DNA from 3 places in the Streptomyces sp. NPDC014656 genome. Region 2 is predicted to be linked to each of the others. Evidence: riboswitches for the same ligand, from Rfam matches in the RefSeq annotation. Region 2 holds a riboswitch; each other region holds the start of a gene.

Region 1 (10,126 bases), on a different contig from region 2:
GTATCGGCGTGCTGGTGACGAAGGACTCCGGCGGCGCCGCGACCGCCCCCAAGCTGACCGCCGCGCGCGAGGCCGGGATCCCGGTCGTCGTCGTCCGGCGGCCGCCGGTCCCGGAGGGCGTGCCGACGGCGGCGACCCCGGAGGAGGCCGCCGCCTGGGCGCACGCGCCGCGCTGACGGCGGGCGCCGCCGCGGCCGGAGCGCCCGCCCGTCAGCCGTACCGCCGCGGCGTCCACGCGATCGTGCGGCCGTCGCCGCGCTCGACCGCCCGGGTCTGCGAGGAGCCGACGAGGAGCAGGGTGCGCATGTCGACCTCGGAGGGGTCCAGGGTCTTGAGGGTGAGGACGCGCACCGACTGCTCGGGGCCGCCGACGTCCCGGGCGACGACCACCGGGGTGTCGGGCGAGCGGAGCTCCAGGAGGAGTTCGCGGGCGGCGGCCACCTGGTGGGTGCGGGACTTCGAGCCGGGGTTGTAGAGGGCGAGGACGAGGTCGGCCTCGGCGGCGGCGCGCAGCCGGGCCGCGATGACGTCCCAGGGCTTGAGCCGGTCGGAGAGCGAGATCGTGGCGTAGTCGTGGCCGAGCGGGGCGCCCGCGGCGGCGGCGGCCGCGTTGGCGGCGGTCACCCCCGGGAGGACCCGTACGGGCACGTCCGCGTACTCCGGCTCGCAGGCGACCTCCAGGACGGCGGTGGCCATGGCGAAGACGCCCGGGTCGCCGCCGGAGACGACCGCGACCCGGTGGCCGCGGCGGGCCAGGTCGAGGGCGAACTCGGCGCGCTCCGACTCGACCTTGTTGTCGGAGCCGTGCCGGATCTGGCCGGGGCGCAGCACCGGCACCCGGTCGAGGTAGGTGGTGTAGCCGACGAGGACGTCGGCGTTGACGAGGGCGCCGCGCGACTCGGGGGTCAGCCAGGGTGCGCCGGCGGGGCCGGTGCCGACGACGGTGACGTCGCCCGTCTCCCGTACGGGGTTCGCGCGGTCGATGCGGGAGGGCAGGACGGCGACGGAGAAGTACGGGACCGTCGACGGGTCGACGTCCGCCAGGTGCTCCGTCCGCTCGCCCGCCATGAAAGCCCGCTCCACGTAGCGCGCGTCCTCCAGCCGGCCGGCCCGCTCCAGGGCGCGCCGCACGGTCGGGAAGGTGCGGCCGAGCTTCATCACGACCGCCGAGTCGGTGCCCGCGAGGCGGGCCGCGAGCTCGTCCTCCGGCAGGGTGCCGGGGATGACCGTGAGGACCTCCTCGGCCTCGCACAGCGGCTCGCCGAGCCGGGCGGCGGCGGCGCTGACGGAGGTGACGCCGGGGATGACGGTGGTGTCGTACCGGTCGGCGAGGCGCTTGTGCATGTGCTGGTAGGAGCCGTAGAACAGCGGGTCGCCCTCGGCGAGGACGGCGACCGTGCGGCCCGCGTCGAGGTGGGCGGCGAGCCGGGCCGAGGCCTCCTCGTAGAAGTCGTCGAGCGCGCCCCGGTAGCCGCCGGGGTGGTCGGTGGTCTCCACGGTGAGCGGGTACATCAGCCGCTCCTCGATGTGGTCCTCGCGCAGGTGCCCGGCGGCGATGGAGCGCGCTATCGAGCGGCCGTGGCGGGCCGAGTGGTAGGCGATCACGTCGGCCTCGGCGATGGCCTTCACGGCGGCGAGGGTGAGGAGGTCCGGGTCGCCGGGGCCGAGCCCGACGCCGTACAGCTTTCCGGTGGCGGTGCTCATGCCTGGATCTCCGGTTCGTGCGCGAGGGCGTTGAGGGCGGCGGCGGTCATGGCGCTGCCGCCGCGTCGGCCGCGGACCACCAGGTAGTCGAGGCCGAGCCCGTTGGCGGCGAGGGCGTCCTTGGACTCGGCGGCGCCGATGAAGCCGACGGGGATGCCGAGGACGGCGGCCGGCTTCGGCGCGCCCTTGGCGATCATCTCCAGGAGGTGGAAGAGGGCGGTGGGGGCGTTGCCGATGGCGACGACCGAGCCTTCGAGGCGGTCGCGCCACAGTTCGAGGGCGGCGGCGGAGCGGGTGGTGCCCAGCTCGGCGGCGAGGGCGGGCACGGCCGGGTCGGAGAGCGCGCACAGCACCTCGTTGTCGGCGGGCAGCCGCTTGCGGGTGACGCCGGAGGCGACCATCTGCGCGTCGCAGAGGACGGGGGCGCCGGCCCGGAGCGCGGCGCGGGCGTGCGCGACGACCCCGGGGGAGTACGCGAGGTCCCGGACGAGGTCGGTCATGCCGCAGGCGTGGATCATGCGGACGGCGACCGTGGCGACGTCGTCGGGCATCCCCGAGAGGTCCGCCTCGGCGCGGATCGTGGCGAAGGAGCGGCGGTAGATCTCGGCGCCGTCCTTCTCGTACTCGTACATCATCGGCTCTCCATCGACGTCGATGTCTTGCGGGCCGCCGCGACGGCCTCGGCCAGGGCGGTGCGGGGGACGGGGGCGCCGTCCAGCAGGTAGGTGCCGGAGTCCCGGGCGGTGACCTCGATCCGGGCGCCGTGCGGGTGCCCGCAGCGGCGCTCGCACCCGGAGTAGTGCACGGGCAGCGGGCCGCCGGGCGCGCGCGCCGCGTCCGCCCGCACGTCGGCGAGGGACTTGGCGCAGCCGGGCGTGCCGGTGCAGGCGGTGACCCCGGTGCCGGGGTCGGCCGGGTCGGTGATCAGCCCGTGGGCCGCCAGGGCGGGGAGCCGGCCGGCGGCGGCCCCCACCACGACCGCGCCGCGCCAGGGCGTGAGCCGGACCTCGGCCGCGCCTTCGGCGAGGGCCCGCAGCTGGGCGGCGGTCAGCCGGCCGAGGGGGGCGAGGACGTGCAGGGCGCGGTCGCCGAGCGGGCCGGGTGCGGGCGGCGGCGCCGACGGGGGAGGGAGGAGGGGTACGGGCTCCGCGGTGATCCCCGCTCCGGCCAGGGCGCGGGCCCAGTCCGGGAGGTGCCCGGCGGGGAGCTCGCGCGGGCGCCACGCGCCGGTCCCGGCGGCTTCGGCGGCGTCGAGGAAGGCGAGGGCGCAGGCGAGGGCGGCGGGGACGGCGTCGGCGGCGGCCACGGCGAAGGCCCCGGAGCCGGCGAGGAGGGTCGCGGCGCCGTCCGGTGCTGCGATCAAGGTCACATCGCCGCCGAGGCCGGCGACGTCGCCGCGGCCGTCGTCGAGGACGAAGAGGAAGCGGCCGGAGAGGGCCGCCGCGCGGGGCTCGGCGCAGAGCGCCGCGTCGAGGGCGCGGGCCCACAACTGCACGTCGGCGTGGCCGAGTCCGTCGGTTCCGGCGGCGGGGGTGGCCACGATGTTGCGGACCCGCTCGTGGGTGGGGGAGGGCAGCAGGGCCGCCGCGTCGAGGAGGGCGGCGAGTTCCGCGCCGCAGCCCTCGGCGAGGCCGCGCAGCTCGGCGTTGCCGCGCGAGGTGACGCTGATCCGCCCGTCGCCCAGGGCCTCCGCCGCACCGGCCAGGGCGAGTGCCTGATGGTGCGTCAAGCGCCCTGCGGGCAGGCGGAGTCGGGCGAGGAACCCGTCGGCGGCGGCGTGCAGCCGGAGCGCCCCCGGGCACGCGTCGCCACGGTCCCGTATGCGAGGTTCGCCCGGTTCGGGCGGGGTGGGCGGGGTCGGCGGCATGGCGGCGAGCATACCCACGGGGAACCGGGCGGCCACCGAGTGTGATCCGGCCGACTCTCCGGCCCCCTCCGGCCCGCCGACGGCACGCTCTACTATGCAGATCGGCATGGGGTCCCAGGACCCCGGGGAGGAAGCCCGGTGAGAATCCGGCGCGGTCCCGCCACTGTGAGCCCGAGCCGGCGACGGCCCGGGTGAGCCAGGAACTCCCCGCCGACCACGACCACCCGGGGCGCGGAAACCCCGAGGAAGGGCCTGAGCCTCGCCATGCTCCTGCTGCTGTCGCACTCCGACACCGACCTGCTCAGTGCCCGGGCGGCGAACGCCGCCGCGCCCGAGGGCCCGGTCGCGTACCGCTTCGCCAACCCCTCCCGGCTGCCCCTCGCCGACCTCCCGGGCCTCCTCGACGGCACCGACCTGGTCGTCGTCCGCCTCCTCGGCGGCGTCCGCTCCTGGCAGGAGGGGCTCGACACGGTCCTCGCCGCCGGGAAGCCGGTCGTCGTCCTCAGCGGCGAACAGGCCCCCGACGCCCAGCTGATGGCCGCCTCCACCGTGCCCGTCGGCGTCGCCACCGAGGCGCACGCCTACCTCGCCCACGGCGGCCCCGCCAACCTGGGGCAGCTGGCCCGCTTCCTCTCCGACACCGTCCTGCTCACCGGCCACGGCTTCGAGGCCCCGGCCGCCGCCCCCACCTGGGGCCCCCTGGAGCGGACCGCCCGCGTCACCGAGGGCCCGGCGATCGCCGTGCTCTACTACCGCGCCCACCACATGAGCGGGAACACCGCCTTCGTCGGCGCCCTGTGCGACGCGATCGAGGACGCCGGCGCCCGCGCCCTCCCGCTGTACGTGGCCTCCCTGCGGGCCCCCGAGGAGGAGCTGCTCGCAGTCCTGCGCGGCGCCGACGCCGTCGTCACCACCGTCCTCGCCGCCGGCGGCACCAAGCCGGCCGCCGCCCAGGCCGGCGGCGACGAGGAGTCCTGGGACGCGGGCGCGCTCGCCGCGCTCGACGTGCCGGTCCTCCAGGCGCTCTGCCTCACCGGCTCGCGGGCGAACTGGGAGGAGAACGACGAGGGCCTGTCGCCGCTGGACGCGGCCAGCCAGGTCGCCGTCCCCGAGTTCGACGGCCGGCTCATCACCGTCCCGTTCTCCTTCAAGGAGATCGACGCCGACGGCCTGCCCGCCTACGTCGCCGACGCCGAGCGCGCCGCCCGCGTCGCCGGCATCGCCGTCCGCCACGCCCGCCTGCGGCACATCCCGAACGCCGAGAAGCGGCTGGCGCTCGTCCTCTCCGCGTACCCCACCAAGCACTCCCGCATCGGCAACGCGGTCGGTCTCGACACCCCCGCCTCCGCCGTCTCCCTGCTGCGCCGCCTGATCGCCGAGGGCTACGACTTCGGCCCGGAGGAGGACCTCCCCGGCCTGGTCTCCGGCGACGGCGACGAGCTGATCTACGCCCTCATCGAGGCCGGCGGCCACGACCAGGACTGGCTCACCGAGGAGCAGCTGGCGAAGAACCCGGTCCGCATCCCGGCCGCCGACTACAAGCGCTGGTACGCCGAGCTGCCGCGGGAGCTGCGCGAGCGCGTCGAGGAGCACTGGGGCCCGGCGCCCGGCGAGATGTTCCTCGACCGGTCCCGCAACCCCGACGGCGACATCGTGCTCGCCGCCCTGCGGCGCGGGAACCTCCTGGTCCTCATCCAGCCGCCGCGCGGCTTCGGCGAGAACCCGATCGCGATCTACCACGACCCCGACCTGCCGCCCTCGCACCACTACCTGGCTGCCTACCGCTGGATCGCGGCGCGCGCCGAGGACGGCGGCTTCGGCGCCGACGCCATGGTCCACCTCGGCAAGCACGGCAACCTGGAGTGGCTGCCCGGCAAGAACGCCGGCCTGTCGGCCGCCTGCGGCCCCGACGCCGCCCTCGGCGACCTGCCGCTCGTCTACCCCTTCCTCGTCAACGACCCCGGCGAGGGCACCCAGGCCAAGCGCCGCGTCCACGCCACCCTCGTCGACCACCTCGTCCCGCCGATGGCCCGCGCCGACTCCTACGGCGACATCGCGCGCCTGGAGCAGCTGCTCGACGAGTACGCCCAGATCTCCTCCATGGACCCGGCGAAGCTGCCCGCGATCCGCGCCCAGATCTGGACCCTGATCCAGGCCGCCAAGCTCGACCACGACCTCGGCCTCCAGGAGCGCCCGGAGGACGACGGCTTCGACGACTTCCTGCTGCACGTCGACGGCTGGCTGTGCGAGGTCAAGGACGCCCAGATCCGCGACGGCCTGCACGTCCTCGGCGGCGCCCCGGAGGGCGAGGCCCGGGTCAACCTGGTCCTCTCCATCCTGCGCGCCCGCCAGATCTGGGGCGGCACCCAGGCGCTGCCCGGTCTGCGCGAGGCGCTCGGCCTGGACGAGGGAGCCGCGACCCGGACCACCGCCGACGAGGCGGAGGCGGAGGCCCGCGCCCTGGTCGAGGCGATGGAGGCGGCGGCCTGGTCCGTGGACGCCGTCCCGGCCGTGGCCGCCGCGCACGGGCCCGACGTGCACGCGGTGCTGCGCTTCGCCTGCGAGCAGGTCGTGCCGCGCCTGGCGGCCACCACGGACGAGCTGACGCACGCCGTGCACGCCCTGAACGGCGGCTTCGTGCCGGCCGGCCCGTCCGGCTCGCCGCTGCGCGGCCTGGTCAACGTGCTGCCGACCGGCCGGAACTTCTACTCCGTCGACCCCAAGGCCGTGCCGTCCCGGCTCGCCTGGGAGACCGGCCAGGCGCTCGCCGACTCCCTCCTGGAGCGCTACCGCACGGACAACGGCGAGTGGCCCACCTCCGTCGGCCTCTCCCTGTGGGGCACCAGCGCGATGCGCACCGCGGGCGACGACGTCGCCGAGGCGCTGGCCCTGCTCGGCGTGCGCCCGCTGTGGGACGAGGCGTCCCGCCGGGTCAACGGCCTGGAGCCGATCCCGCTCGCCGAGCTCGGCCGCCCGCGCGTGGACGTCACCCTGCGCATCTCCGGCTTCTTCCGGGACGCCTTCCCGCACGTCATCGGGCTCCTCGACGACGCCGTCCGGCTGGTCGCGGGCCTGGAGGAGCCGGACGAGGACAACCACGTCCGCGCCCACACCCGGGCCGACCTCGCCGAGCACGGCGACGAACGCCGCGCCACCACCCGCATCTTCGGCTCCCGCCCCGGCACCTACGGCGCCGGCATCCTCCAGCTGATCGACTCGCGGGACTGGCGCACCGACGCCGACCTCGCCGAGGTGTACACGGTGTGGGGCGGGTACGCGTACGGGCGCGGGCTCGAAGGCCGGCCGGCGCGCGCCGAGATGGAGACGGCGTACAAGCGGATCGCGGTCGCGGCGAAGAACACCGACACCCGCGAGCACGACATCGCCGACTCGGACGACTACTTCCAGTACCACGGCGGCATGGTGGCGACCGTCCGCGCGCTGCGCGGCACCGCCCCCGAGGCGTACATCGGCGACTCGACCCGCCCGGAGACCGTCCGCACCCGGACGCTGGTGGAGGAGACCTCCCGGGTCTTCCGGGCCCGGGTGGTCAACCCGCGCTGGATCGAGGCGATGCGCCGCCACGGCTACAAGGGCGCCTTCGAGCTGGCCGCGACGGTCGACTACCTCTTCGGCTACGACGCCACGACCGGGGTCGTCGCCGACTGGATGTACGACAAGCTCACCCAGGAGTACGTCCTCGACGAGACCAACCGGGCCTTCCTCAAGGAGGCCAACCCCTGGGCCCTGCACGGCATCGCCGAGCGCCTCCTGGAGGCCGAGTCGCGCGGCATGTGGGAGAAGCCGGACCCGGAGACCCTGGCCGCCCTGCGCCGGGTGTTCCTGGAGACCGAGGGCGACCTGGAGGGTTCCGGGGACGAGTAGGGCCCCGGGGACGAGTAGGGCTCCCGCCCGTCCCTAGCGGGCCGTCGCCAGGGCCGCCGGTTCCAGCGCGAGGCGGCGGCCCTGCCAGCCCGCCCGCAGCCGGCGGTCGTGGCTGACGACCACCAGCGTGCCCCGGTAGGCCGCCAGCGCGGCCTCGATCTCCTCGACGAGGGCCGGGGCGAGGTGGTTGGTCGGCTCGTCCAGGAGGAGCAGGTCGGCCGGGGCGGTCACCAGGCGGGCCAGTTCCAGCTTGCGGCGCTGGCCCACCGACAGCAGACGCACCGGGGTCCTCAGGTCCCGGGCGGCGAAGAGCCCGAGGGAGAGCAGTTCGTCCTCGCGGCCCTCGCCGAAGGCTTCGCCGACCGTACGGGGGTCGGTGGGCGGAGCCGTGTCCTGGCGGAGCAGCCCGCTCCGGCGCGGTGTCCTCACGGTCCCCGTGTCCGGGGCGAGTTCGCCCGCCAGGACCCTGAGGAGGGTGGTCTTCCCGGCGCCGTTGGGCCCGGTGACGAGCAGCCGCTCGCCCGGCTCCAGGCGCAGGGTGACCGGCGCGAGCCGGCCCCCGGCCCCGGCGCCGGTGAGCTCCACGGCCGCCCCCTCGCCCGTCCGCGCCAGGTCCGCCCGGAAGTTCAGCGGCTCGGGCGGCGGCGGCACCGGGTTCTCGGTGAGCCGGGCCAGCCGCTCGCGGGCGGCGCGGATCCTGCTCATCGCCCCGTGCGCCCGTGACCGGGCCCGGAAGGCGCCCGCCCCGCTGAAGGCGGCGGGGGCCTTGCGGGGGATGGCGGTGAAGCGGTCGGTGTTGCTGTCGGCGAGGGCCCGGTGGCGGGCCAGCTCGTCCTTCCACTCCTCGTGCTCCCGGGCCCTGCGGGCCCGTTCGGCGGCCCGGCCCGCGAGGTAGCCGGCGTAGCCGTCGCCGTAGCGGCGCAGCGTGTGCCGGTCCTCGTCGACCTCCAGGACGGCGGTGGCGACCCGGTCGAGGAAGGCGCGGTCGTGGGAGACGGCCACGACCGTGCCCCGGTGGGCGCGGAGCCGCTCCTCCAGCCAGGCGACGGCCTCGTCGTCGAGGTCGTTGGTCGGCTCGTCGAGCAGCAGCAGTTCGGGGTCGGCGGCGAGGACGCCGGCCAGTGCGAGCCGGGCCCGCTGCCCGCCGGAGAGCGTGGCCAGCGGCCGGTCCCGGTCGAGCGGGGCGGTCTCGCCGAGCCGGTGGAGGACGGTCGCCACCCGCCGGTCGGCCCCGGCCCCGCCGCGCGCCTCGTAGGCGGCGAGGAGCCCGGCGTACCGGTCGAGTCCGGCGGGGGTGAGGGCGCCCTCCGCCCGCCGGATCTCCCGCTCCAGCTCCCGGATCTCCGCGAGCGCGTGGTCGACGGCGTCGCCGACGAGCGCGGTGGCGGGGAGGGCGGGGATCTGGGCGAGATGACCGAGGCCGCCGGGGGCTTCGACGGCCACGGTGCCGTTGTCGGCGGTTTCGAGGCCGGCGAGGAGCCGGAGCAGGGTGGACTTCCCCGAGCCGTTGTCGCCGACGACGCCGAGGCGCTCGCCGGCCCGGACGGAGAGGGAGACGCGGTCGAGGACGGTCCGGTGGTGGACGTACCGGTCGTCGTAGCGCTTGGTGACCTCGGTGAGTGACGCACGGAACAAGGGCGGACTCCTGCCGTCGGGAAAGCGAGACGCGGCGTCTCGTTGACTCGACGGTAAGGGGTCCGGAGGGATTTGACAAGACGGATCGTCTCGTCTTGTCGGAGAATTCCGGGGAGGGGGGTGCGGGAGGGAGGCCGAGCGCGAGCTCTTCGCCGACCTCACCGAGGCCGGACGGACCCCGCTCCGCGGCCTCCTGGACCGCGTCGCCGTCGACCCGTCCGCCCACGGGCGCGGCGGGTGGGAGAAAATTCGCGCAGGTCGCGGCGCGACCGATGAGTTTTCCGGCCGGCCGCCGTCCACCCCCGTGAGAGCACACCACGGAGGAGAGAACGATGGCCGAGCCCACCACCCACATCCTGGAGACCGCCGGCGCCACCCTGCGCTACGACGTCCGCCCCGGCACCGGCACGGACCCGCGCCCGCTGCTGCTCATCGGCTCCCCCATGGACGCGACCGGCTTCACCACGCTCGCCTCCCACTTCGCCGACCGGACCGTCGTCACCTACGACCCGCGGGGCAGCGGCCGCAGCGAGACCGCCGAGGGCGCCCCGGTCGAGATCCTTCCCGAGGAGCACGCCGACGACCTGGCCCGGCTGATCGAGGAGCTGGCCGCCGGACCGGTGGACGTCTTCGCCAGCAGCGGAGGCGCCGTCAACGCCCTCGCCCTGGTGGCCCGCCGCCCCGAGCTGGTGCACACCCTCGTCGCCCACGAGCCGCCCGCCGCCGGGCTGGTCCCCGACGCCGCCGAGGCCCTGGCCGCCTGCGCCGACGTCCACGCCACCTACCTGAGGGACGGCTGGGGCGCGGGGATGGCCAAGTTCATCTCCCTCACCGGCCACCAGGGCCCGATCCCGGCGGACTGGGCCGGGCTCCCGGTCCCGCCGCCGGAGACCTTCGGCCTGCCGGCCGGGGACGACGGCCGCCGCGACGACCCGCTGCTCGGCCGGAACGTGCGGGGCTGCACCGGCTACGACCCCGACGTCGAGGCCCTGCGGGCGGCCGCCACCCGGATCGTCGTGGCCGCGGGCGAGGAGT
Region 2 (10,126 bases):
GCGAGCACATCCTCGACGGCCTCGAAGACGTCTGCCATGCGACCGCTATACAGACTGACGGCGTCCAGTTGATCGACGACAAAGAGCCCAGGCCCCCCATCGGCAACTCCAGGCAGCAGGATCCCGGGCGAATCCTGCAAATTCATCATGGTGCCGAGGTCCCTCGCCGTTCGCACCGACGGAGCGGCTCGGTCCATGCGAACGACGGCGATCGGCCACCCGTGGCTTGCGAGACGTTCCAGTACATTCGCGGCAACCGTCGACTTGCCCGAGCCCGCCCGTCCCTCGCACAGCACGATCTGCGGACCGCCCTCGGCCACCAACCGACCGTGCAGCTGGTCGAGGTGAGGGCGCGCGGCCAGTCCGAGAGCGGGCGCCCTATCCCGCACGTGCCGCAGGAACCCGTCCTTGGTGGCCGCCAGGGCATTGAGCGTATTGCTATCCCCGGCCAACAGTCGGGGTCGAACTCCGTCGAGAGAGAGCAAGTGGTTACGGATCTCCGACCCGGTGAGCCACTTGTGGAGGTTGTCGTCCAGATATCCGCTCAGCTGCCTGACGATTCCCTCAGGATTCCCTACGAACAGCTGCTCGTAGATGATGTGAACCAGCTCACGCAGGTTCTCCGGTGAGTAGTCCTTCACGTAAACGGACTGGAGATATCTCCAGAGGGTCTCCCGGTCTACGGGCTTGCCGTCGTCGGCCCAGACTCCGCACAGAGCCATGAAGTCGCGCCCTTGAGGGCCGGTAAGAATCTCTTCGTACTCGGCGAACGTCACGGCGGCTCTCGCCCGGTCGGCAAGGTCGCGCAGCGCGGGCGATCCGGTCGAGAGAACGAGTCGCACTTTCCTGCCGGCTGCAAGGTGGCTTGCGACGGCCTTGAGGAGGGCTGCCACGGATCGCAGCGACCAGGGCCCCCGCGACGGCACATCCTTCACCTGATCGCACCATGTTTCGCCCTTGGCCACGAGCTGGAACTCGATGCCTTCACCAGCCTGTCCCACAGGCTCAAGACGGATCCGCGAGGCCTCTCCGCGCAGGAGGTCCGCGACCTTCAGCGCGGTCCACCAGTTCTCGTACCGGTTGCCCGCCTTGTCCGCCGCTCCGCCCGACAGCCCCATCGCGCATCACTTCCCCAGTGCGCCGCAACGGACTCCTCACCGGGGAGTCCATGGCCAAGCACTGTATTACCTGCCGGCTCATCCGTGGCCTGTGTTTCGAGCATGCGCCTCCATGCGGTCACTCGCCGCCCAGCCGGCCACAGCTGAGCCCCGAGGCGCCGCACGAAGCCTGTCGACAGGGGATCGGCCACCTGCGGCCGCGACGCACCGGTGCGCGACCACACCCCCGAGCGGATAATTGCGCCATCATGCACAGGTGCAAAGTGCACCCAGTCCAACCCACCCCTGACGGTTGATCAGGAAAGTCAGCAACAGGTCAGCATCAGTACCGCCCGAGACCGCTCCCGAACGCCATGAATCGCCAAGATCAACGATTGATCTCACTCGCTCTGACCTGCAAAAAGCCTGCTCAGTCACCTACCTGCTAGCCTCACCAGGAGGTATCCATGAGGATGCTGATCAACGTGCCCGAGACCGTCGTCGCCGACGGATTGCGGGGGCTTGCCGCCGCTCATCCCGAGTTGACCGTGGACGTGGAGCGGCGGGTGGTGGTGCGGCGGGACGCGCCGGTGGCGGGGAAGGTGGCGCTGGTCTCGGGGGGCGGGTCGGGGCACGAGCCGTTGCACGCGGGGTTCGTGGGGCCGGGGATGCTCGACGCGGCGTGCCCCGGGGAGGTCTTCACGTCGCCCGTGCCCGACCAGATGGTGCGGGCCGCGGCCGCCGTGGACAGCGGGGCGGGGGTGCTGTTCGTGGTGAAGAACTACACCGGGGACGTGCTGAACTTCGAGATGGCGGCCGAGCTCGCCGAGGACGAGGGCATCCAGGTCGCCAAGGTGCTCGTCGACGACGACGTGGCCGTGACGGACAGTCTGTACACGGCGGGGCGGCGCGGGACCGGTGCCACGCTCTTCGTGGAGAAGCTGGCCGGGGCTGCGGCGGACGAGGGCGCGCCGCTGGAGCGGGTGGAGGCGCTGGCGCGGCGGGTGGTCGCGCGGTCGCGGTCGTTCGGGGTGGCGCTGAGTGCCTGCTCCACGCCGGCGAAGGGCAGTCCGACCTTCGACCTGCCGCCGGGGGAACTGGAGTTGGGCGTCGGGATCCACGGCGAGCCGGGGCGGGAGCGGCGCGGGATGATGACCGCCGGGGAGATCGCCGAGGTCGCCGTGGACGCCGTCCTGGAAGACCTGCGGCCGTCGGGTCCGGTGCTGCTGCTGGTGAACGGGATGGGCGGGACGCCGCTCCTGGAGCTGTACGGCTTCAACGCGGAGGTGCGGCGGGTGCTGGACGCCCGGCGGGTGCCGGTGGCGCGCACACTGGTCGGGAACTACGTGACCTCGCTCGACATGGCGGGCTGCTCGGTGACCGTGTGCGCGGCCGACGAGGAACTGCTGCGGCTGTGGGACGCGCCGGTGGCGACCCCCGCGCTGCGCTGGGGCCGGTGAGCGGGCGATGACGAAGACGACGGAGACGACGTACGGTGCCGCCTTCACGGTCCGGTGGATGGAGACGGTGGCGGCGGCGGTCGAGCGGGAGGCCGGCCGGCTCACCGAGCTGGACTCCGCGATCGGCGACGCGGACCACGGGGCCAATCTGAGGCGCGGGTTCGCCGCCGTGGCCGAGGCCCTGGCGAAGGAGCCGCCCGCGACGCCGGGCGCGGTCCTCGTGACCGCCGGACGGCTGCTGATCTCGACCGTGGGCGGGGCCTCCGGGCCGTTGTACGGGACGCTGCTGCGGCGGGCCGGAAAGGCGCTCGGCGAGGCCGGGGAGGTCTCGCGGGCGGAGCTGGCGGACGCGCTGGCCGCCGGGGTCGCGGAGGTCGGGCGGCTCGGCGGGGCGGTGCCGGGCGACAAGACGATGCTGGACGCGCTGACACCGGCGGCGGACGCGCTGCGCGAGTCGTTCGCCGCCGCGCGGGCCGCGGCGGAGGCGGGCGCGCTCGCGACCGTGCCGCTGCGGGCCCGCAAGGGCCGGGCCAGCTATCTCGGCGAACGGTCGGTCGGGCACCAGGACCCGGGGGCGACGTCCTCCGCGCTGCTGTTCGCCGCCCTGGAGGAGGTGGCGGCCGGATGAGCGGCGGTCCGGGCAAGGTCGGGATCGTGCTCGTCTCGCACAGCGCGGCCGTCGCCGCCGCCGTCGCCGAGCTGGCCCGCGGGCTCGCCGGCGGGGGCGGCCTGGCGCCGGTCGCGGCGGCGGGCGGCACGCCCGACGGCGGGCTCGGCACGAGCTCCGAGCTGATCACCGGGGCGGCGAAGGCCGTCGACGCGGGCGCCGGGGTGGCCCTCCTGGTGGATCTGGGCAGCGCGGTCCTCACGGTGAAGGCCCTCCTCGCCGAGGGCGACGGACTCCCGGCGGGGGCCCGGCTCGTGGACGCCCCCTTCGTGGAGGGCGCGGTGGCCGCCCTGGTGACGGCGAGCGCCGGCGGCGACCTCGACGCGGTCGCCGCCGCGGCCTCGGAGGCGTACGACTACCGCAAGGTCTGACCCTCATCGCGATGCGGGGTCGGTCACTCGCGCTCCGGAGTGCGAGTGACCGACCCCGCATTGTGATGAAGCAGGTCAACCCACTAATGTCACAGGGCCTTGGTGTTCGGGAAACCGGTGCAGTACCGGTGCGGCCCTCGCCACTGTGATCGGGAGGTCAGGCTCCATCCCCCCGGGGAAGCCACTGCTCCGCCGCGGGAGACCGTCGTGGGGTGGGAAGGCGGAGTCGGACGTCACTACCGTCAGCCAGGAGACCGGCCAGGGCGCGTGTCCATCCACGAGGTGCTGGAGAGGGTCTCCCGATCATGCATATAGCCGAGGGGTATCTGCCCCCCGTCCATGCGGCCGCCTGGGGCGTCGCATCGGCTCCGTTCGTCGTCCACGGCGTCCGCGCGCTCACCCGCGAGGTGCGCGCCAACCCCGAGTCCACCCTGCTGCTCGGCGCCTCCGGCGCCTTCACGTTCGTCCTGTCCGCGCTCAAACTGCCGTCGGTGACGGGGAGTTGCTCCCATCCGACCGGCACGGGGCTGGGTGCCATCCTGTTCCGGCCGCCGATCATGGCGGTGCTCGGCACGATCACCCTGCTGTTCCAGGCGCTGCTCCTCGCCCACGGCGGGCTGACCACCCTGGGCGCGAACGCCTTCTCGATGGCGATCGTCGGGCCGTGGGCGGGGTACGGCACGTACCTGCTGTTCCGGCGGTCCGGGGCGCCGCTCATGGTCGGCGTCTTCTCCGGGGCGTTCGTCGCCGACCTCTCCACCTACTGCGTGACCAGCGTCCAGCTGGCCCTCGCGTTCCCCGACCCGGGCAGCGGGGTGGCGGGCTCGCTCGCGAAGTTCGGCGGGATCTTCGCGGTGACGCAGATCCCGCTGGCGGTCAGCGAGGGCCTGCTGACGGTCCTGGTGATGCGGCTGCTCACGCAGTCCAGCAAGGGGGAGCTGCTGCGGCTGGGCGTGCTCGCCCGGCCGAAGGCGGCCGAGCGGCACGAGGAGGCGGCGGCGTGATGAGCCGGAACGCGAAGATCAACGGTCTGCTGCTCCTGCTGGTGGCCGCGCTGGCCGTACTGCCGCTGGCGCTCGGGCTCGGCGACCACAAGGAGGAGCCGTTCACCGGCGCCGACGCGGAGGCCGAGACGGCGATCACCGAGATCGAGCCGGACTACGAGCCGTGGTTCAGCCCGCTGTACGAGCCGCCGTCCGGCGAGATCGAGTCGGCGCTCTTCGCCCTCCAGGCGGCGCTCGGCGCCGGCGTCCTCGCCTACTACTTCGGGCTGCGGCGCGGCCGGCGGCAGGGCGAGGAGCGGGCGGCGGCCCGTGCGGAGGGCGGCGCGCCCGCCCCGGACGCGGACAAGGACGCGTAGCCGCCGATGCTGCCGATCGACGCGGCGGCGCACAGCAGTCGCTGGCGCCGCCGCCATCCGGCGGAGAAGGCCGCGCTCGGTTTCGGTCTGACGCTGTGCGCGGTGTGCCTGCCGCCCTGGCCGGGGGCGCTCCTGGTCGCGGCGGCCACGCTCTGCGTGCTGCTCGGTCCGGCCGGCGTGCCCGGCCGGCAGCTGTGGCGGGCCTTCCGGATCCCGCTGGGCTTCTGCGTCACGGGGGCCGTGCCGCTGCTCTTCGCGGTGGGCGGGCCCGGGGGGCTCGTGGCCTGGGCGCCGGGCGGTCCGGCGCACGCCGGGGAGCTGCTGCTGCGGACGGCGTCCGCCTCGCTGGGCGTGCTGCTGTTCGCCTTCACCACGCCGGTGTCGGACGTGCTGCCGCGGCTGGTCCGGGCCGGGGTGCCGGCGCCGGTGGTGGACGTGGCCCTGGTGATGTACCGGATCGTGTTCCTGCTGCTGGACGCGCAGAGCAAGGTGCGGCAGGCGCAGGCGGCGCGGCTCGGGGCGACGACCCGGGCCTCGGTGTGGCGCTCGATGGCGGGCCTCGGCGCGACCTCGTTCGTCCGGGCCTTCGACCGGGCGCAGCGGCTCCAGACCGGACTCGCCGGACGCGGTTACGACGGCACCCTGCGGGTCCTGCTGCCCGGGACGCCCGTCTCCCGCCCGTTCCTCGCGGCGACGGGCGGTCTCCTGTCGGGGCTCGTCGCCCTCACCCTCGTACTGGAAAGGCTTCTGCCATGACGGCCCCCCTCCCTGTCGTGGAGCTGGTCGGCGCGGGTTTCGCGTACGAGGACGGACCCCCGGTCCTCACGGACGTCTCCTTCGCCGTGCGCGAGGGGCGGGCGGTGGCGCTGCTCGGGCGCAACGGCGGCGGGAAGACGACGCTGCTGCGGCTGCTGAGCGGCGGGCTGCGGTGCGGGAGCGGGGCGCTGCTCCTGGACGGGGCGGAGGTGGCGTACGGCCGGAAGGGGCTGACCCGGCTGCGGACCTCGGTGCAGCTGGTGGTGCAGGACCCGGACGACCAGCTGTTCGCCGCCTCGGTGGCGCAGGACGTGTCCTTCGGTCCGATGAACCTGGGGCTGCCGGAGGAGGAGGTACGGCTCCGGGTGGCGGAGGCACTGGCGGCGCTCGACATCACGGCGCTCGCCGACCGGCCGACGCACCTGCTGTCCTACGGGCAGCGGAAGCGGGCGGCGATCGCGGGGGCGGTGGCGATGCGCCCCCGGGTCCTGATCATGGACGAGCCGACGGCCGGTCTCGACCCGCACGGGCAGGAGCGGCTCCTGGAGACCCTGGAGGGGCTGCGGGCGGCGGGCACGACGGTGGTCATGGCCACGCACGACGTGGACCTGGCGCTGCGCTGGGCCGACGAGGCGGCCGTCCTCTCCCCCGCCGGGCTGCGCACCGGCCCGGCGGCGGAGCTGCTGGCGGACGACGCGCTGCTCGACGCGGCGCGGCTGCGCAGGCCGTGGGCGGTGCCGGTCGGGCGGCTGCTGCGCGCGCGGGGGCTGCTGCCGGAGGGCGCACCGGGCCCCCGGACGGCGGAGGAGCTGGACGCGCTGCTGGACCGGGTGGGGTGAGCGGCGGGGCCGTCGGCGGCGTGCGGTCGTCGGCGGCCACGGGCGGCGCGGGGCGGCGGGGGCATGCGGTCCGGCGGGGGCGTGGGGTCCGGCGGCTCAGTCGTCGGCCGCGACGAGGAGGGTGAGCCGTCCGGCCCGGCGGTCGACGAGGACGAGTTCGTGGAACTCGCCGTGGACGCTCGCCCAGTCGTGGTACTCGTCCTCTCCCGGCCCGTCCAGGTGGTGGACCGCGTCCGCGTCCGCCAGGGCGTCGAGCACCTCGCGGCGCAGGGCCTCGGCGAGCGTGCCGGGAACGGGTCCGTACCGCTCGGTCCAGGTCCTCAGGAGGCCCGCGGCCCGTTCGCGGTCGATCCGCCGGTACGCGTCGGGCGTGACGAGGTGGAGCCAGTACTCGCCGTGCCGGGTGCCCCCGGGGTCCACTCCGCCGCCGGCGTAGTCGTCGCGGAACTGCTCGTGGGCGATGAGGGCGGCGAGGAGGTCCCGGTCGGCCGCGTCCCCGGAGGGGAGCCGGAAGCGCTTCACGTCGACCCACCGGTACGCGTGCGCGTGCCGGTCGGCGAAGGCGTGGTCCCGGAAGTTCACGAAGGCGGTGCCCTCGTGGACGAGTGTCGTGCCCATGGGGCACACCCTAGGCATCCGGTGGCCCCGGCGGGGGTCCCGGGGCCCGGCGCGCGCCGTAGGCGCGGGTGGCCGTCCGGCGGACGGAGCCGCCGTTCTCGCCGGTCGGTCCGGCGCGCGGAGCGACCTGCTCGCCGGGGGTGCCGGCGTCAAGGCCCGGACGGGCTTCTACCGAGTAGTAACCATCACACCCCGATCCTTCTGCAACTAGTTGCATAAGCATGGTCGGGTCGCCTACAACAGGATCCGACGATCCCTGCGCGAGGAGGCGCCCCGTGACCGCCACGACCCCGTACCCGCATCTGCTCAGCCCGCTCGACCTGGGCTTCACCACCCTGCCCAACCGGGTGATCATGGGCTCGATGCACGTCGGCCTGGAGGAGACCGAGCACGGCTTCGAGCGGATGGCCGCCTTCTACGCCGAGCGGGCGCGCGGCGGCGCGGGCCTCATCGTCACCGGCGGCATCGCGCCCAACGAGGCCGGCCGGCCCTGGGACGGCGGCGCCAAGCTCACCACCGCCGAGGAGGTCGCCGAGCACCGGCTGATCACCGACGCCGTGCACGGCGAGGGAGGCAGGATCGCGATGCAGATCCTGCACTTCGGCCGGTACGCCTACCACCCCGCCCTCGTCGCGCCGAGCGCGATCCAGGCGCCCATCAGCCCCTTCGTGCCGAACGAGCTGACCGATGCCGAGGTCGAGCGGACCGTCGAGGACTACGCCCGCTGCGCCGAACTGGCGAAGGAGGCCGGCTACGACGGCGTCGAGGTCATGGGCTCCGAGGGCTACCTCATCAACGAGTTCATCGCCGCCGCCACCAACCACCGCACCGACCGCTGGGGCGGCTCCTACGAGAACCGGGTCCGCTTCCCGCTGGAGATCGTCCGCCGGATCCGCGAGCGGGTCGGCACCGACTTCATCATCGTCTACCGGCTCTCCATGCTGGACCTCGTCCCCGGCGGCTCCACGCTGGAGGAGGTCGTCCGGCTCGCCAAGGAGATCGAGGCGGCCGGCGCCACGATCATCAACACCGGCATCGGCTGGCACGAGGCCCGCATCCCCACCATCGCCACCTCCGTGCCGCGCGGCGCCTACACCTGGGTGACGAAGAAGCTGATGGGCGCGGTGTCCGTGCCGCTCGTCACCTCCAACCGCATCAACACCCCCGAGGTCGCCGAGGAGATCCTCGCCGACGGCCGCGCCGACCTCGTCTCGCTCGCCCGGCCCTTCCTCGCCGACCCCGCCTTCGTGAACAAGGCCGCCGCCGGCCGCGCCGAGACCATCAACACCTGCATCGGCTGCAACCAGGCCTGTCTGGACCACACCTTCAACCTCAAGATCACCTCCTGCCTGGTCAACCCCCGGGCCTGCCACGAGACCGAGCTGGTCCTCTCCCCCACCCGCCTCGCCAAGCGGATCGCCGTCGTCGGCGCCGGTCCCGCCGGCCTCTCCTGCGCCGTCTCGGCCGCCGAACGCGGCCACGCCGTCACCCTCTTCGACGCCGCCTCCGAGATCGGCGGCCAGCTGAACGTCGCCAAGAAGGTGCCGGGCAAGGAGGAGTTCGACGAGACGCTGCGCTACTTCCGCGTCCAGCTCGCCGAGCACGGCATCGAGGTCCGCCTGGACACCCACGTGTCCGCCGCCGACCTGGACGGCTACGACGAGGTCGTCGTCGCCACCGGCGTCACCCCCCGCGATCCCGGCATCGAGGGCCAGGACCACCCCAGCGTCCTCAGCTACCTCGACGTGCTCCGCGACGGCGCGCCGGTCGGCGAGCGGGTCGCCGTCATCGGCGCCGGCGGCATCGGCTTCGACGTCGCCGAGTTCCTCACCGACGGCGGCGAGGGCGCGAGCCAGGACCCCGAGACGTACTTCCGCCAGTGGGGCGTCGACACCTCGTACGAGAACCGGGGCGGCCTGCGCAAGCCGGAACGGAACGCGCCGCCGCGCCGGGTCCACCTGCTCCAGCGCAAGACCACCAAGGTCGGCGCCGGGCTCGGCAAGACCACCGGCTGGATCCACCGCACCGAGCTCAAGCACCGCGGCGTCGCCATGGTCGCGGGCGTCACCTACGACCGGATCGACGACGAGGGCCTGCACCTCACCGTCGACGGCGAGCCGCAGGTCCTCCCGGTCGACACGATCGTCCTCTGCTCCGGCCAGGAGCCGCGCCGGGGCCTGTACGAGGAGCTGGTCGCCGCCGGCCGCACGGCCCACCTCATCGGCGGGGCCGACGTCGCCGCCGAGCTGGACGCCAAGCGGGCGATCGACCAGGGCACGCGGCTCGCCGCCACCCTGTGAGGTCCGCACCGTGATCACCGTGGCCGGCCGAACCTAGGATGCGAGCATGTCCCTCCCGCACGCGATCCTCACCGCGCTGCTCGAGAAGCCGTCCTCCGGCCTCGAACTGACGCGCCGCTTCGACAAGTCGATCGGGTACTTCTGGTCGGCCACGCACCAGCAGATCTACCGCGAGCTGGGACGGCTCGAAGAGGCGGGGCAGATCCGCGCCCTGCCCTCCCCGGTGCCGGTCCGCGGGCAGCGCAAGGAGTACGAAGTGCTGCCCGCGGGGCGGGAGTTCCTGCGGGAGTGGGTCGGCGCCGCCGAGGACCCGAAGCCGCTGCGGTCCGCGCTGCTGCTGCGGATGCGGGCCGCCGCCGTGGTCGGCTCGGCCGGGCTGCGGGCCGAGCTGGAGCGGCACCTCGCCCTCCACCGGGCCCAGCTCGACGAGTACCTCGTCATCGAGGAGCGCGACTTCCCCGCCGAACGGCGCGGCACCGAGCCCGACCGGCTGCGCCACCTCGTGCTGCGCGGCGGCATCGACCTGGAGCGCTTCTGGGTGGAGTGGCTGAGCGCCGCCCTGGAGGAACTGGGCCCCGGGGACTGAGCTTCCGGGCCCGCCGCACGCGTCCCGCCGCGCTACGCCTCCCGCCGCACTGCGCCTCCCGCCGCGCCGCGC
Region 3 (10,126 bases), on a different contig from region 2:
GCTGGGGCCCCCGCGCGGAGGGGGGTCGTGCGTGAGGGCGCTCGGCCGGTCGCTCAGAGCGCGGCGCGGGACGGACAGATCGCGCTGGCCAGGCGGCACAGGTCGACGTGCAGGCGTGCCGCTCCGCCTCCGAAGGCTCCCATGAAGAGGGCGGAGGCGGAATGAGCGCCAGCGAACGCAGCGAGCAGCACGGTGCCCGGAGTCTCTTCGCTCACGTCGTGGGAAACCATGGGCTCATCGTATCGATTCCCGGTCCGGGTTCCGGAATGTGATCTCAGATGCTGGATGTTTTCCGACCGGTGGGCGGACTGGGCAGGTAGAGGACGGTCGGGGTGCCGGTCCTCGGGTGCGGGACGACCTCGGCTTCCACGCCGTAGACGGCGGCCAGCAGTTCGGGGGTGAGGACCTCCGCGGGGGTGCCGCCGGTGACGATCCGGCCCGCTTCGAGGACGTAGAGCCGGTCGCAGTGGGCGGCGGCGAGGTTGAGGTCGTGGAGGGCCAGGAGGTTGGTGGTGCCCAGGGTGCGGACGAGGGCGAGGACGTCGATCTGGTGGCGGATGTCCAGGTGGTTGGTGGGTTCGTCGAGGACGAGGAGTTCCGGTTCCTGGACGAGGGCGCGGGCGACGAGGGCGCGCTGGCGTTCGCCGCCGGAGAGGGTGGGGCAGGCGCGGCCGGCGAGGGCCGTGAGGCCGACGCGGGCGAGGGCGGTGTCGGCGCGGGCCAGGTCGTCGGCGGTGTCCCCCTCCCAGAAGCGCTTGTGCGGGGAGCGGCCGAGGGCGACGAGTTCGCGGACGGTGAGGTCGACGTCGGCTGCGGAGTCCTGGGGGACGGTGGCGACCCTGCGGGCGCGTTCCCTGGGGGCGAGCCGGGTGAGGTCGGTGCCGTCGAGGAGGGCGCGGCCTGAGGTGGCGGCGAGGGTGCCGTAGACGCAGCGCAGGAGGGTGGTCTTGCCGCTGCCGTTGGGGCCGATGAGGCCGACGGTCTCGCCGGGGCGGGCGGTGAGGTCGGCGGCGCGGAGCCGGTCGTGGTGGCTCAGGGCTTCGAGGCGCAGGCCGGTCACGGGGCGGCTCCTTCGGGGCGGCGGCGCATCAGCCAGAGGAAGAAGGGGCCGCCGGTGAGGGCGGTGAGGACGCCGACGGGGATGTCCTGGGGGGCGGCGAGGGTGCGGGCGCCGAGGTCGGCGGCGACGAGGGCGACGGCGCCGCCGAGGGCGGCGACGGGGAGCAGTCGGCGGTGCGGGGCGCCGACTGCCAGGCGGGCGGCGTGCGGGGCCATGAGGCCGATGAAGCCGACGGCGCCGCTGGCGGCGACCATGACGGCGGTGACGAGGGAGGCGAGGACGAAGACGGCGGCGCGGAAGCGGCCGGTGTCCAGGCCGAGGGCGGTGGCGTCCTCCTCGCCGGTGAGGAGGAGGTCGAGGGGGCGGGCGAGGGCGAGGAGGACGCCGGTGCCGAGGACGAGGACGGCGGCGGGGAGCGGGAGGGTGTCCCAGCGGGCGGAGCCGAGTCCGCCGAGGGACCAGTGGAGGGCTTCCTGGAAGTGCTCGGGGCGGCCCGCGGTGACGAGGAGGAGGGTGGTGAGGGCGGACAGGACGTAGGAGACGGCGACGCCGGCGAGGACGAGGCGGGGGCCGGTCATGGTGGAGCCGCGGCGGGCGAGTCCGTAGACGAGGACGAGGGCGAGGAGGGAGCCGGCGAAGGCGCCGGCGGGCAGGGCGAGGGCGGTGGAGGCGCCGATGCCGAGGACGATGACGAGGACGGCGCCGGTGGAGGCGCCGGAGGAGATCCCGAGCAGGAAGGGGTCGGCGAGCCGGTTGCGGACGAGTGCCTGGAGGACGGTGCCGACGACGGCGAGTCCGGCGCCGACGACGGCGCCGAGGAGGACCCGGGGCAGCCGCACGTCGAGGACGATCGTGCGGTACGGGGAGGGCGCGGCGCGGCCGGTGAGCGCGTCGAGGACCTGGCCGGGCGGGATCCGTACGGAGCCGAGGGCGAGGGAGGCGAGGACGGCGGCGGCGAGCGCGGCGAGGAGTCCGGCGAGGACGGCGGCGTGGCGGAGCCGCCCGGGGCCGGACGGCTCGGGCGCGGCGGCCCGGCCGTCCGGGCGGACGGTGGTGGTGGCGGTCATCGGGCGGTGGCGGGGTGGAGCTGGGCGGCGAGCTTGTCGACGGCGGCGGGGACGCGGACGCCGAGGACGGTGTCGGAGAGGGGGAGGACGGCGAAGCGGCGGTTCCTGATGGCGGGGACGTCCTTCAGGGCGGGGTCGTCGAGGAGGCGGCGCTTCTTCTGTTCGACGGTGGTGGTGCCGTAGTCGTAGATGAGGACGACCTCGGGCTTGCGGGCGACGACCTGTTCCCAGGTGGCGTCGCCGAAGGGCTTGGCGAGGTCGGCGAAGACGTTGCGGCCGCCGGCGCGGGTGATGAGGTCGTCGCCGATGCCGTCGCCGCCGGCGGTGAAGGCGGTCCTGTCGCCGCTGTCGTAGACGAAGACGGAGACGGGGTCGACGCCCTCGATGCGTTCGGCGGTGGCGGCGAGGGAGGCGCGGGCGTCCCGCGTCCACTTCGCGGCGCGGTCGGGGACGCCGAAGGTGCGGCCGACCTCGGTGACCTCGCGGTAGAGGTCGTCGACGGAGACGGGGCCGTCGGCGCAGTACTCGCCGTTCAGGCGGCTGGTGATGCCGGCCTTCGCCAGGTCGTCGCGGGCGCGTCCGGCCTTGGCGTCGAAGGCGCTGGTGTAGCCGCCGTAGACGAAGTCGGGGTTCGCGGCGAGGAGGGCCTCCTTGGAGGGGTACTCCTTCGCGAGGACGGGGACGGCGTCGTAGGCCTTCCGATAGGCGGGGAGGACGGCGTCGTCGAGGTAGGCGGTGCCGACGAGGGACTTCTCCAGGCCGAGGGCGAGCAGCACCTCGGTGACGTGCTGGTTCATGGTGACGGCGCGCTTCGGCGGGGCCTGGTAGGTGGTCGTCACGCCGCAGTTGGTGACGGTGTACGGGAAGCCGGGCGCGGGCTTCGCGGCGGTGGGCGCGGCCTGCGGGGCGGCGCAGGCGGCGAGCAGCGGGAGCAGGGCGAGCGCGGACGGCAGCGTGCGGCGCCGGGTCATGGCGGAGCCTCCTCCGGGGATTTCCACGTCCCCGATCGGCGGTGAGAAGGCGGCAGGTCAGTTCCTGGCTGGCGGCCCCCGGGGAGGGGGCCGGTCACAGTGGCGGGACCGCGCCGGGTTCGCACCGGCTTCCTGGGTCCTGCCGCCCTGAAAGGTCGCGGTCAGACTAGCGGTACGGCTACGCGTACGCCTCGACGACCTTGACGTCCTCCTCGGTCACGACGCCCTCGACGATCGTGTAGGAGCGGAACTGGAAGTCGCCGGCGCCGTCGGTGTCGGCGGTGGAGACGAGGACGTAGTGGGCGCCGGGCTCGTTGGCGTAGGTGATGTCGGTGCGGGAGGGGTACGCCTCGGTCGCGGTGTGCGAGTGGTAGATGATCACGGGCTCCTCGTCCCGGTCGTCCATCTCGCGGTAGAGCTTGAGGAGGTCGGCGGAGTCGAACTCGTAGAAGGTGGGCGAGCGCGCCGCGTTGAGCATGGGGATGAACCGCTCGGGGCGGCCCGAGCCGACCGGACCCGCGACCACGCCGCAGGCCTCGTCGGGGTGGTCCGCCCGGGCGTGTTCCACGATCCGGTCGTACAGGTCTCGGGTGAGGGTCAGCATGCCGACAGGATAAGCATCCGGGCCGCCGCGTACCGAGGGGTGGTACGGGGCGGCCCGGATGCTGGGACGGGGTGGGTCAGGAGCGCTTGGCGAAGGCGGCGCCCTCGGGGTCGCGGGCCTTGAGCACCAGGTAGGCGACGGCGAGGAGGAGGCCCCAGACCGGGGCGCCGTAGAGGGCGACGCGGTTGCCCTCGTCGATGCCCATGGTGACGACGACCAGGCCGATGAAGGCGAGGGCGAAGACGCTGGCCCAGATGCCGCCGGGGGCCTTGAAGGAGGACTGGGGCAGCTCGCCCCGGTCGGCCTTGAGGCGGAAGCGGATCTGGCAGATCAGGATCATGATCCAGGCCCACATGCCGGAGATGGTGGCGAAGGAGACGACGTAGTTGAACGCCTCGCCGGGCCACTGGTAGTTGATCCAGACGCCGACCATCATCAGCGCGGCGGAGAAGGTGGTGCCGACCAGCGGGGTGCCGCTCTTCGTCAGCCGGGTGAAGAGCTTCGGGCCCTGGCCGTTGAGCGCGAGGTCGCGCAGCATGCGGCCGGTGGAGTACATGCCCGAGTTGCAGGAGGAGAGGGCGGCCGTCAGGACGACGAAGTTGACGATCGCGGCGCCGGCCTGGAAGCCCATCTCCTCGAAGGCGGCGACGAACGGCGAGACGCCCGGCTTGAAGTGGGTCCACGGGACGACCGACAGGATCATGATGAGCGCGCCGACGTAGAAGACGGCGATGCGCCACGGCACGGTGTTGATGGCCTTGGGCAGGACGGTCTTCGGGTCCTTCGACTCGCCGGCGGTGACGCCGACCAGCTCGACGGCGAGGAAGGCGAACATGACCATCTGGAGGGTCATGAGGGTGGAGACGATGCCGTCCTCGCCGGCGAAGAAGCCGCCGAGGTCCCACAGGTGGGTGATCGAGGCGGTGTCACCGGCGTCGGAGAAGCCGATCGTGAGGATGCCGGCGCAGATCAGGATCATGCCGACGATGGCGGTGACCTTGACCATGGAGAACCAGAACTCCAGCTCGCCGAAGAGCTTCACGGAGATCAGGTTGGCGCCGTACAGGATGACGGTGAAGACGAGGGCGGACAGCCACTGCGGGATGTCCCACCAGTACGTCATGTAGGTGGCCGCGGCGGTGACTTCGGTGATGCCGGTGACGACCCAGAAGAGCCAGTACGTCCAGCCGGTGACGAAGCCCGCGAAGGGGCCGATGAACTCCCGCGCGTACTCCGAGAAGGAGCCGGAGACGGGGCGGTACATGAGGAGTTCGCCGAGCGCCCGCATGATGAAGAAGATGACGAGGCCCGCGAGGGCGTACGCGAGGATCAGGCTGGGGCCCGCCTTGGAGATGCCCTTGCCGGCTCCGAGGAAGAGGCCGGTGCCGATGGCACCGCCGATCGCGATCATCTGGATCTGACGGGCGCCGAGTGCCCGGTGGTACCCCTCGCCCGGGGCGGAGTCCGCGGCCTCATTGCCGTCGTGCTGCTTGTCGACCCGCACTGAGGTCATGGTGGTGCGCCTTTCTCCATGCTGATCCGCGCGACCGCTGCTGCGTCTGCTGCGGATCGGATCCTTATCCCCCCGGATGTGGATGGAGTGCTACCGGCGGTCAGCCGGCCCGAGCGCCCTCGGGAACAGGGGTGGCGTGCCCGAGTGGTCGTGAAGATTTATCACGGGGTGGGGGGTGATCGACGGAGTTGGGTGTGGCGCGCACCACGAAAAGAGGGGTGCAAAAGGAACTCAAGACGACAAAGCGCCCGCCCTGATAACGAGTTCGTTATCCGGATTTGAGCGTCCGCTGAGCGAACGCCCTGCCGCGTCGGGGCTCAGGACATCAGCGTCTCGACCAGTGACTCCTGGAGCGCGCCGAGCCAGAGGTAGGCCATCACCATCGGCTTGCGGGGGTCGCTGTCGGGCAGCCGGTAGAGCCGCTCGCTCTCCTCGTCCTCGGTGATCTCCAGGCGCGTGGCGATGGTCAGCCGCAGGTCGTTGAGGGTGCCGAGCCAGGCCCGGGACTCGTCGGGGGTCAGCTTCAGGAGGGCGGACTCCTCGGGCCCCCCGGAGGTCAGCCCGTCCAGGGCGCGCACCACGGCGAGGGCGTCCTCGCGCTTGCGGGCGCGCAGGTCGTTCTCGGTGTAGCGGCGGAAGTCGGCCGCGGCGGCCCGCAGCTCCTCGGTGTCGTCCCCGTAGGCGTCGGGGAAGAGCCGGCGCAGGGCGGGGTCGGAGGGCGGCTTGCTGGGGCCCTCGGCGAAGAGGGCGGCGAGCGGGTCGGCGTCCGCCCCGGGCTCGTCGCCGGGGCCGATCAGCTCCAGGAGCTGGACGGCGAGGGAGCGCAGGATGGAGACCTCGACCTCGTCGAGCGCGACGGCCGCTCCGCCGCCGGGCACGGCCTCGAAGTGGCCGGCCATCAGCCGCGGTCCTGGGTGAGGGTGGCCCACAGTCCGTAGCCGTGCATCGCCTGCACGTCCCGTTCCATCTCCTCGCGGGTGCCGCTGGAGACCACCGCGCGGCCCTTGTGGTGCACGTCGAGCATCAGTTTGTGCGCCTTGTCCTTGGAGTAGCCGAAATACGCCTGGAAGACGTAGGTGACGTAGCTCATCAGATTCACCGGGTCGTTGTGCACGAGGGTGACCCAGGGGACGTCGGGCTCGACGACCGCGGAGACCTCCTCGGCCGACTCGGTCCGTTCGATCTCGATAGGCGCGATGCTCACTTACCCCATGCTGCCACCCGGGACCCCCTGTCGCACAAACGGGCCGCCCCGCCGGTGCCGCCGCCGGGCCGTCCGCCGACACCGCCCTGGTATTCGTCAGATTGACGAATAGTGCGCTAGCATCGGTGACATGAACGCTGCGGACCTTGGGCTCCCGGTGGACGTGCCGTCGACCGCGCTCTTCACCGACCAGTACGAGCTCACCATGCTCCAGGCGGCCCTCCGGGCCGGCACCGCCGACCGGCGGTCCGTCTTCGAGGTCTTCACCCGGCGGCTGCCCGAGGGCCGGCGCTACGGCGCCCTCGCGGGCGTCGGCCGGGTCCTGGACGCCGTCGAGAACTTCCGTTTCGACCCGGCCGTCCTCGGCTTCCTGCGCGAGCGGGAGATCGTCGACGAGCCGACCCTGGAGTGGCTGGCGCGCTACCGCTTCTCCGGCGACATCTGGGGCTACCCCGAGGGCGAGGTGTACTTCCCCGGCTCCCCCGTGCTGCGCGTCGAGGGCTCCTTCGCCGAGTGCGTGCTGCTGGAGACGGTGATCCTCTCGATCCTCAACCACGACTCGGCCATCGCCGCCGCGGCCTCCCGCATGTCGGCCGCGGCCGGCGGGCGCCGGCTCATCGAGATGGGCGCCCGGCGCACCCACGAGCTGGCCGCCGTGGCCTCCTCCCGCGCCGCCTACGTCGGCGGCTTCGACTCCACCTCCGACCTCGCCGCCGGCTTCCGCTACGGCATCCCCACCGTCGGCACCTCCGCCCACGCCTTCACCCTGCTCCACGACAGCGAGCGGGACGCCTTCCGGGCCCAGGTCGACAGCCTGGGCCGGGGCACCACCCTCCTCGTCGACACCTACGACGTGGCCGAGGCGGTCCGCGCCGCCGTCGAGATCGCCGGGCCCGAGCTCGGCGCCGTCCGCATCGACTCCGGCGACCTGCTGCTCGTCGCCCACCGGGTGCGGGCGCAGCTGGACGAGCTGGGCGCCCGGGACACCCGGATCGTGGTCACCTCGGACCTGGACGAGTACGCCATCGCCTCGCTGGCCGCCGCGCCCGTCGACGCGTACGGGGTGGGCACCCAGCTGGTCACCGGCAGCGGCCACCCGACCTGCTCGATGGTCTACAAGCTGGTCGCCCGCGCCGCCTCGGCCGATCCGAAGGCGCCGCTGGTGCCGGTGGCGAAGAAGTCGCTGGGCGGCAAGGCGTCCGTCGGCGGCCGCAAGTGGGCGGCGCGCCGCAAGGACGCCGACGGGGTCGCCGCCGCCGAGGTGGTCGGCACCGGCCAGGTCCCGGACGCGCTCGCCGCCGACCAGCTCCTGGTCGAGCTGGTCAAGGGCGGCGAGGTGGTGGCCCGGGAGCCGCTGGAGGCGGCCCGCGCCCGGCACATCGCGGCCCGCGCCGGGCTGCCGATGTCGGCCGTCCAGCTGTCGCGCGGCGAGCCGGTGCTGCCGACCGAGTACGTCTAGAGATACGTCCAGACCCCGGCGACGTCCCCTCCCGGAGCGGAGGCGGAGTCTCTAGGCTCGGGGCCACCTCCTTCCGACCGCCCGACCGACCCCCGAGGACACCCGCCATGCACCGCGCACTGATCGTCGTGGACGTACAGAACGACTTCTGCGAGGGCGGCAGCCTCGCGGTGACGGGCGGCGCCGACGTCGCCGCCGCCATCACCGAGCTGGTCGGCGAGGCGGCCGGCGCCGCCTACCGGCACGTCGTCGCCACCCGGGACCACCACATCGACCCGGGGGCCCACTTCGCCCCGGACGGCGAGGCCCCCGACTACGTCGACTCCTGGCCGCGGCACTGCGTGGCCGGCACCGAGGGCGTCGGCTTCCACCCGAACTTCGCCCCGGCCGTCGCCGGCGGCGCGGTCCAGGCCGTCTTCGACAAGGGCGCCTACGCCGCCGCGTACAGCGGCTTCGAGGGGCGGAACGAGAACGGGCAGACGCTGGCGCAGTGGCTGCGCGAGCGGGACGTGACCGAGGTCGACGTGGTCGGCATCGCCACCGACCACTGCGTCCGGGCCACCGCGCTGGACGCGGCCCGCGAGGGCTTCCGCACCCACGTCCTGCTCGACCTCACGGCGGGCGTCGCCCGCGGGACCACCGACCGCGCGCTCGCGGAGCTCCGCGAGGCCGGCGTGGTCCTCACCGGGGAGCCGGTCGTCGGGTAGGCGGGGACCGCCTCAGGCGGCCGGGGCCCTGGGCAGGGTGCGGGCCGGGTGCCACAGCTCCTGGGCCGCGCCCGGCGCGGACCTCCACAGCAGGCCGTCGGGGTGGTGGAGGACGGCCGTGATCTCGTCGGGGGTGGGCGGCTCGGCGTTCCCCCGCAGGTAAACCGACCGCAGGCCCAGGTTTCGCAGCCTGGTCAGGGCGCGGGCGCGGTTCGCGGCATGGACGAGGAAGCGCACGTTCGCGCCGTCCCCGGCCGGGCTGGGCAGTCCTATCGCGACCACCACACTGCCTCCCGGCAACTTGCAGAACCCTCCACCAGGCATGCGGAACCATTCCCCCGTGAGCCGACTGTCAATAAGGAGTCCGTGAGAACTCGGTCAGCTGCACCTAAACACGATCGGCCGCCGCCCGCTAGGGGGCGACGGCCGATCACGCTTTGACCTGCGGTTTTACCGGATGGCTAGTCGATCAACGGGTCGACGGGCCCACCTGGACCGTGATCGTCTGGCCGTTCTTCGGCTCCTTGACGACCTGGATCTTGGTGTTGGTGTCAGTGACCTTGACGCCGGCGCGCGCGGTCTCCTGGAACCAGTAGGTGCCCTTGCGGTCGTCGAAGACCGGGTTGCCCGGCTGCGAGCGGACCCAGGTCGGGGCGTCCTTGAGGTGCAGCTGGAAAGCGTCCGTCCGGTACGTTCCGAAGGTGGAGTCGTACGCCTGGACGCGGTTGCGCATCAGGGTGCCGTCGTTCCACTTCAGCGGGGTCGGGTGGGCGTCGACCGGGAGGATCAGGCCCTGGCCCGGGTGGACGGAGGTGTTGTTGTCCTTCTGGGACAGGTCCCACTTCCAGATGAGCAGACCGTTCTGGTACGGGTAGTGCTCGACCCAGCTCGCCTTGTCGCCGGTGAAGCCGAAGTTGTACGGGCCGACCTTGAGGGTGGCGTCGTACGAGACGTACTGGCGGTTCTCGGCGATGTAGTACTGCTCGTACTCGTTGGTGAAGCCCTTGCCGACCCGCGAGAAGCCCTTGGCGGTCCAGCCGTTGTCACCGTTCTCCGCGCCGTCCGCGAAGACGGGGGCGCCGTCGGCGGTCAGCGTGATCGCGTCGGCGGTGAAGCCCTTGCCGCCCGCGCCGCCGTCCGTCTGGTAGCGGAAGCGGAGGTCGAACTTCTTGCCCGCGTACGCCGAGAGGTCGTAGACGAGCTTCTTGTGGGCGCCGGAGACGTCGGTCAGCGCCGGGGAGCCGGCCGCGTCGCGCGGGAGGGCCACGCCGTCGGCGGTGCCGTCCACGGCGGTCCAGTTGGCGCCGCCGTCCGTCGACACCTCGGTGTAGAGGTAGTCGTACTCGGCCTCGATGTCGTACCAGCCCTGGAGCTCCAGGGAGGCGGACGACTTGCCGGTGAGGTCGACCGGGCGGGTCAGGGTGTTCTTGAGGTCGTCACCCATGTCGCTCCACCACTGGGCGGAACCCTCGGCGGGGGCGACGATCTCGGTGGTGACGGCCTTCTTCGGCAGCTCGACGACGAGCGCCTGCGGGTTCTTG

What was found. Region 2 has a riboswitch for cobalamin ahead of ACF1ED_RS35700 (energy-coupling factor ABC transporter permease). Riboswitches for the same ligand answer to the same signal wherever they lie in the genome.
Region 1: another riboswitch for cobalamin. It lies ahead of cobN (cobaltochelatase subunit CobN); the one in region 2 lies ahead of ACF1ED_RS35700 (energy-coupling factor ABC transporter permease).
Region 3: another riboswitch for cobalamin. It lies ahead of ACF1ED_RS24040 (ABC transporter substrate-binding protein); the one in region 2 lies ahead of ACF1ED_RS35700 (energy-coupling factor ABC transporter permease).

The regions. Positions count from the first base shown of each region.
Region 1 covers NZ_JBIBZN010000013.1:159,545-169,670, forward strand. Annotated here, with positions in the region: gene ACF1ED_RS27160 (cobalt-precorrin-6A reductase) at 1-176, shown strand, start outside; gene ACF1ED_RS27165 (precorrin-2 C(20)-methyltransferase) at 211-1,704, opposite strand; gene ACF1ED_RS27170 (precorrin-8X methylmutase) at 1,701-2,336, opposite strand; gene ACF1ED_RS27175 (cobalamin biosynthesis protein CobG) at 2,336-3,583, opposite strand; cobalamin riboswitch at 3,663-3,797, shown strand; gene cobN (cobaltochelatase subunit CobN) at 3,836-7,456, shown strand; gene abc-f (ribosomal protection-like ABC-F family protein) at 7,490-9,091, opposite strand; gene ACF1ED_RS27190 (alpha/beta fold hydrolase) at 9,424-10,126, shown strand, end outside.
Region 2 covers NZ_JBIBZN010000025.1:52,080-62,205, reverse strand. Annotated here, with positions in the region: gene ACF1ED_RS35720 (hypothetical protein) at 1-1,118, opposite strand, end outside; gene dhaK (dihydroxyacetone kinase subunit DhaK) at 1,565-2,557, shown strand; gene dhaL (dihydroxyacetone kinase subunit DhaL) at 2,565-3,185, shown strand; gene ACF1ED_RS35705 (PTS-dependent dihydroxyacetone kinase phosphotransferase subunit DhaM) at 3,182-3,595, shown strand; cobalamin riboswitch at 3,651-3,873, shown strand; gene ACF1ED_RS35700 (energy-coupling factor ABC transporter permease) at 3,901-4,599, shown strand; gene ACF1ED_RS35695 (energy-coupling factor ABC transporter substrate-binding protein) at 4,599-4,955, shown strand; gene cbiQ (cobalt ECF transporter T component CbiQ) at 4,962-5,711, shown strand; gene ACF1ED_RS35685 (ATP-binding cassette domain-containing protein) at 5,708-6,550, shown strand; gene ACF1ED_RS35680 (hypothetical protein) at 6,647-7,168, opposite strand; gene ACF1ED_RS35675 (FAD-dependent oxidoreductase) at 7,444-9,468, shown strand; gene ACF1ED_RS35670 (PadR family transcriptional regulator) at 9,515-10,054, shown strand.
Region 3 covers NZ_JBIBZN010000011.1:85,538-95,663, reverse strand. Annotated here, with positions in the region: gene ACF1ED_RS24055 (putative leader peptide) at 54-230, opposite strand; gene ACF1ED_RS24050 (ABC transporter ATP-binding protein) at 275-1,060, opposite strand; gene ACF1ED_RS24045 (FecCD family ABC transporter permease) at 1,057-2,127, opposite strand; gene ACF1ED_RS24040 (ABC transporter substrate-binding protein) at 2,124-3,098, opposite strand; cobalamin riboswitch at 3,136-3,284, opposite strand; gene ACF1ED_RS24035 (Mov34/MPN/PAD-1 family protein) at 3,277-3,702, opposite strand; gene ACF1ED_RS24030 (amino acid permease) at 3,779-5,215, opposite strand; gene ACF1ED_RS24025 (DUF2017 domain-containing protein) at 5,533-6,114, opposite strand; gene clpS (ATP-dependent Clp protease adapter ClpS) at 6,114-6,419, opposite strand; gene ACF1ED_RS24015 (nicotinate phosphoribosyltransferase) at 6,550-7,878, shown strand; gene ACF1ED_RS24010 (isochorismatase family protein) at 7,986-8,585, shown strand; gene ACF1ED_RS24005 (hypothetical protein) at 8,598-8,909, opposite strand; gene ACF1ED_RS24000 (immune inhibitor A domain-containing protein) at 9,055-10,126, opposite strand, start outside.